Regions from separate parts of the Amycolatopsis samaneae genome, predicted to be linked through region 1. Evidence: riboswitches for the same ligand, from Rfam matches in the RefSeq annotation. Region 1 holds a riboswitch; the other holds the start of a gene.
The links. A riboswitch is a leader RNA that binds a small molecule or an ion and turns the genes downstream of it on or off. The one in region 1 is predicted to bind cobalamin.
Positions count from the first base shown of each region.

Region 2: linked by a shared signal. The riboswitch ahead of ABD987_RS20555 (hypothetical protein) and the one ahead of metE (5-methyltetrahydropteroyltriglutamate--homocysteine S-methyltransferase) in region 1 are both predicted to bind cobalamin.

Region 1 is NZ_BAABHG010000001.1:795,403-798,485, reverse strand. Features, by position in the region: gene metE (5-methyltetrahydropteroyltriglutamate--homocysteine S-methyltransferase) at 1-1,844, opposite strand, end outside; cobalamin riboswitch at 1,943-2,170, opposite strand; gene ABD987_RS03400 (ribonucleotide-diphosphate reductase subunit beta) at 2,294-3,083, opposite strand, start outside.
Region 2 is NZ_BAABHG010000007.1:319,437-322,519, forward strand. Features, by position in the region: gene ABD987_RS20550 (Gfo/Idh/MocA family protein) at 1-691, opposite strand, end outside; cobalamin riboswitch at 725-863, shown strand; gene ABD987_RS20555 (hypothetical protein) at 951-1,613, shown strand; gene ABD987_RS20560 (CbiQ family ECF transporter T component) at 1,600-2,700, shown strand; gene ABD987_RS20565 (ABC transporter ATP-binding protein) at 2,697-3,083, shown strand, end outside.

The DNA.
Region 1 (3,083 bases):
CGCAGCGCGGGCTCGTCGACCTGGACGACCCGGATCCCTGCGGCTTCGAGATCGTGGACCTCGTCGCGGATCGCCAGCGCCACCTGCGCCGCGGTTTCGGACAGGGGCTGGTCGTCGCGGACGAACGACCAGGCCAGGATCGTCACCGGCCCGGTGAGCATGCCCTTGACCGGACGGTCGGTGAGCCGCTGCGCGTAGGTGGCCCACCGGACCGTCATCGGCTCGGGCCGCGACACGTCGCCGTACAGGATCGGCGGCCGGACGCAGCGGGAGCCGTAGGACTGGACCCAGCCGTGCTCGGTGGCGGCGAACCCGGCCAGCTGCTCGGCGAAGTACTGCACCATGTCGTTGCGTTCGGGCTCGCCGTGCACGAGGACGTCGAGGCCGAGGTCCTCCTGCAGCCGTATGACGCGTTCGATCTCCTCGCGCATCGCCGCGGTGTAGCCCGCGTCGTCGAGCGTGCCCGCCCGGTGCGCCGCGCGGGCCTTGCGCAGCTCGGTGGTCTGCGGAAACGAGCCGATCGTGGTGCTCGGCAGCGCGGGCAGGCCCAGCGCGGCCTGCTGTGCCGCCGCGCGCCGCGCGAAGGGCGAGCGGAGCGCGTGTTCGGGACGCAGCGAGGCCAGCCGCGACCGGACGCGGACGTCGAGCAGTTCGGCCGCCGTGGCACGATCCCGCACCGCGGCGCGCGCGGCCGTGAGGTCGACGTTCCCGGGACCTTGACGCAAAGCCTTGCCCAGCAGGACGACCTCGTCGACCTTCTGCCGCGCGAACGCCAGCCAGCTCTTGAGTCGGGCGTCGAGGGCGGTTTCCCGCTCGACGTCGTAGGGCACGTGCAGCAGCGAGCACGACGTCGAGACGCTCACCCGCGCCGCGGTGCCCAGCAGCGTCGCCGCGCGGGCGAGCGCCTGCTCGGGGTCGGTGCGCCACACGTTGCGGCCGTCGACCACGCCGGCCAGGACCTCCTTGTCCCGCAACGCCCCCTCCGCGGCCACGGCGTCCACAGTGGACGGATCGGTGACCAGGTCGACGGCGAGCGCGTCGATGGGGGAGCGGGCCAGCACGCCCAGACCGCGGCCGAGACCGCCGAAGTACCCGGCGACCAGCAGCTTCGGCCGGGCGGTCGCCTTCGCCAGGACGTGGTAGGCGCGGGTGAGGGCGTTCAGCTCCTTCTCGCCGCGGTCCGCCGCGAACGCGGGCTCGTCCAGCTGGACCCACTCCGCCCCGGCGTCGTGCAGTTGTTCCAGCAGCTCGGCGTAGCGCAGCAGCAGCCGGTCGAGCAGTTCCAGCGGCCGGAAGCCCTCGGGCGCGTCGCCGGCGGCCTTCGACAGCAGCAGGAAGGTCACCGGGCCGACGAGCACCGGCCGGGTCTCGTACCCGGCGGCCTTCGCCTCGCGGTATTCGTCGAGCGGCTTCGTGCCGGTGAGGGTGAACGTCGTGTCCGGGCCCAGTTCCGGGACGAGATAGTGGTAGTTGGTGTCGAACCACTTGGTCATCTCGAGCGCGGGCGCGTCCTGGACGCCGCGGGCGGCGGCGAAGTAGGTGTCGAGCGGGGAAAGGCCCAGTCCGGTGAACCGGGCGGGCAGCGCGCCGAACAGTTCGGCGGTGTCGAGCACCTGGTCGTAGTGGGAGAACGTGTTCGACGGGATCGAGTCCAGCCCGGCGGCGGCCAGTTCCCGCCAGGTGGCGGCCCGCAGGGCCCGGCCGGTTTCGGCGAGCGCGGCTTCGTCGATCTTCCCGGACCAGTAGCGCTCCACAGCGCGTTTGAGTTCCCGGTCCGGGCCGATACGTGGGTAACCCAGCACGGTGCTGCCGACGGGATTTTCGGTGACGCGGTGGTCAGGCACAGCTCTCTCCTCGCGAGCTCGTCGAAGGAGCCCGTGCGCGCGGGAGTGACCGCCCTTCGGTCGTGCCCATCCCGCGAGGCCCGGACTCACGCACGCCCTCGGCGCACGTACCACGGGCAGGTCTTCGGACTCGTGGGCGTCGTGCTCGCGCCTACCGGCCGTCGCTTCCCGGACACCGCGTCCAGTGCTTTACCGTGTCTCGCACGGTGACGGCTTTCGTTCCCACATACCGCTGCGGGGCAGTCCCGGATTCCCACCGGGTTCCCTCTTGCCTCTCCCGGACACGGCGCGCCGCCCCCGGGAGAACCCATGGCACCGACGAGCCTACAGAACCCGTACCACGCGTGACCAGAGACGAGACTCGCGTGACTGGAGACGTAACTCGCGTGATGGGAGACGGACCGCCTCCCATCACGCGAGTTACGTGCTCGATCACGCGAGTTACGTGCTCAGTCCCAGTCGAGGGCGCCGCCGGACTGGTACTCGATGACGCGGGTCTCGAAGAAGTTCTTCTCCTTCTTGAGGTCCATCGCCTCCGACATCCACGGGAACGGGTTCTCGGTCTCGCCGAAGATCGGGGCGAGGCCGATCTGCTGGGCGCGGCGGTCGGTGATGAAGTGCATGTACTGCTCGCACAGCTCGTGCGAGAGGCCCAGCATGCCGCGCGGCATGGTGTCGCGGGCGTAGGCGACCTCCAGCGCGCACGCCTCGGTCAGCATCCCGCGCACCTCGGCCTGGAACTCCTCGGTCCACAGGTGCGGGTTCTCGATCTTGATCTGGTTGATGCAGTCGATCCCGAAGTTCAGGTGGATCGACTCGTCGCGCAGGATGTACTGGTACTGCTCGGCGATCCCGACCATCTTGTTCCGGCGGCCCAGCGAGAGGATCTGCGCGAAGCCGGTGTAGAACCACATGCCCTCGAAGATCACGTAGAACGCGACGAGGTCACGCAGGAACGCCTGGTCTGCCTCCGGGGTGCCGGTCTCGAAGTCCGGGTTCTCCAGGTTCTGCGTGTACTTCAGCGCCCACGCGTCCTTGTCCGAAATGGACGGGACCTCGCGGTACATGTTGAACAGCTCGCCCTCGACCAGGCCGAGGCTTTCGCAGATGTACTGGAAGGTGTGCGTGTGCACGGCCTCCTCGAACGCCTGGCGCAACAGGTACTGGCGGCATTCGGGGTTGGTGATCTGGCGGTACACGGCGAGCACGATGTTGTTGGCCACCAACGACTCCGCCGTC
Region 2 (3,083 bases), on a different contig from region 1:
CGGTCGGCTGAATCGGCAGCCGCAGGGACAACGTCGCCGTGCTGGTCGCGCCGCCTTCGTGCGCGAAGAGCAGCTGCCAGAGGTCGTCCGGGCCACGGTGCGCGGCCAGCACCTCGGTGATCGGGCCGAGCGCGGCGTCGAGCAGGTCGAACGCGTGCGGGCCGACGTCGTAGAGCGCGCCCGAATCCGTCCGCCAGCTCGAACCCGCGTACTGGCCGCCCAGCAGCGCGCCGGAGAGCCAGCGGGCCCCGCCGCCGCGCCAGCCACCCGCCTCGGCGATCCCGGCCAGCCAGTCCCTGGTCTGCTCCGCGTACCGCAGGATCAGCACCATGAGGGCGGCGACCCCGGCCGCGTCGACGGCGTCCGCGAGGCGCCGGGCCCCGGCGAGATCGCCGGCCAGCGGCTTCTCCAGGATCAGGTGCTTGCCCGCTTCGGCCGCGCGGACGCCCAGCTCGGCCTGCACGGCGGGCGGCACCGCGAACGCGACGGCGTCGACCTGGGCGAACAGCTCCTCGACGCTGCCCGCGGCGGTGGCGCAGTGTGTCTCGGCGAGTTCGCGGGCGGCCTCGGGGCGGCGGGACCAGACCGCGCTCAGCGTCGTCCCCGGATGATCGGCGAGGCTCGGCGCGTGCACCGTCCGTGCCCACGGACCGGTACCGACGAGGCCGACGCGAAGCTGTCCCTGTCCCACGATCGGTGAGTGTAGGTGTGGCTCGCGTCGCTTCCGGAGTCCGCCTCCCGTGGGTTAACGTCAGCGGGTTAGACCACCTCGCCCGGGAGAAGCCGGTGAAAGTCCGGCGCTGACCCGCAGCCGTGAGCGGCCCGTGACCGTGAGCCGGATCGCCCGTGCCTGGTGCTCCCGAAGTTGTCGAGGTCCATCCGGGAGTCCTGGGGCTGACGCCGTCGTGCGCTGGTCGGGGGCGCCTGCGACGGACCGGGAAAGGTGCCCGATGTCCCGCACACGTCAGTCCGCCGCGGTCCTGGCGAGGCTGCTCGCCGTCGTCGCGCTCGTGCTGCTCGGCGGAGCCGGTGCGAGCACGCCCGCGACCGCCGAGCAGGGCAAGGGCGTCCCGGGCTACTGCCAAGACGGTGCCGGGGTGACGGTGATCGTGGACTTCGGGGACCTCGGTGGGGACCCGGTCGTCCGGTGCGCGCCCGGCGAGCAGGCCACCGGCATGACCGCGCTGCAGAACGCGGGCTTCGCCGTGACCGGCTCGCAGCGTTACGGGCTCGCGGTGGCCTGCCGGATCGACGGCAAACCGGGCCCGGACGCCGAATCCTGCGCCGCGATGCCCTCGGCCACGGACTTCTGGGGCTACTGGAACGGCGCGAACGGGGCCTGGGTGTCGAGCCAGGAGGGCGCGACCACCCACAAGCCGGCGCCGGGCGGCTTCGAGGGATGGGCGTTCTCGCACGGGAAGTCCTTCGGTGCCAACCCGCCGCCGCGGGTCGCGCCGGTGCGCGCCGCGCAGCCGCCCGCGACGTCGCAGGCCACCGGTGCGTCGGCGGACGCGGGCTTCCCGTGGGGCGTCGTGCTCGGCGTGGCCGCGCTCGTGGTGGTCGGTGGCGCCGCCGTGTTCGTGGCCCGGCGGCGCCGGCGTGGCGTTCAGTAACCTCGGCCGCGCGCCGCGGACGCTGCATCCCGGCGCGTGGTGGGTGTGGGCGTTGTCGCTGGCCGTCGCGGCGAGCCACACGACCAACCCGCTGCTGCTCGGGCTGATCATCGCGGTGGCGGGACTCGTGGTCGCGAACCGGCGCAGCGACGCGCCGTGGGCCGTGGCCTTCCGGCTCTACGCCTACGTCGGTGCCCTGGTCCTAGCCTCGCGGATCTTCTTCCGGATCCTGATCGGCGGCGAGGACGGCGGGCACGTCCTGTTCACCCTGCCGAGCATCCCGCTGCCCTCGATCGCGGCCGGGATCACGCTGCTCGGGCCGACGTCGGCGGAGGAGCTGCTCGGTGGGTTCTACGACGGGCTCCGGCTGGCGACCATGATCATCTGTATTGGCGCGGCGAACGCGCTGGCGAACCCCAAACGCATGCTCAAGGCGGTCCCCGGGGCGTTGTACGAGGTCGGCACGGCGGTCACGGTCGCACTGTCGGTCGCGCCGCAGCTCGTCGAGAGCGTCCAGCGTGTCCGGCGGGCGCGACGGCTCCGTGCCGGGCGGCAGCGCGGGATGAAGGCGTTGAAGGGCGTCGTGATCCCCGTGCTGGAGGACGCGATGAACCGATCGCTGCGGCTCGCCGCCGCGATGGACTCCCGTGGCTACGGGCGGCGCGGCTACCTGAGCCCGCGAGTGCGGACGTTGATCGGCGTCTGTGTGCTGGGCGGACTGGTGGGCGTGTGTGTCGGCGTCTACGGCGTGCTCGACGGGACGTCGACGTGGCTGGGGCTGCCGATGCTGGTGGCCGGGCTCGTCGCCGCCGCCGTCGGATTCGTCCTCGGCGGCCGCCGGGTGCGGCGGACGCGGTACCGGCCGGATCGGTGGCGGCTGGAGGAGACGCTGGTCGCGCTGTCCGGGGTGGGCGCGTGCGCGTTGCTGTTCCTGACCGGGCACGTCGACGCCACGGATCTCTATCCGTCGCTGAATCCCTTGCGCTGGCCCGAACTTTCGCCATGGCACGCGCTTTCGCTGCTGGTCGGCGTGGTCCCCGCGTGGCTGGCGCCGCGTCCGGTCCCGGTCATGGAGGTGTCGCGGTGATCGAGTTCTCGCAGGTGAGTGTCACCTATCCGGACGCGACGAGGCCGACACTGTCCACTGTGGACCTTTTGGTCGAGGAGGGCGAGCTGTGCCTCGTCGCCGGGCGCACCGGCGCGGGGAAGTCGACGTTCCTCGGGGCGATCAACGGGCTCGTCCCGCACTTCACCGGCGGGCTGCTCTCCGGACGCGTGCGCGTCGCGGGCAAGGACACGGCGAAGCATCCGCCGCGCGAATTCGCCGACGTCGTCGGCGTGGTCGGTCAGGACCCACTGGCGGGATTCGTCACCGACACCGTCGAGGAGGAGCTGGCGTACGGCATGGAGCAGCTGGCCGTCCCGCCGGAGGTCATGCGCAAGCGCGTCGAGGAGACCCTGGACCTGCTG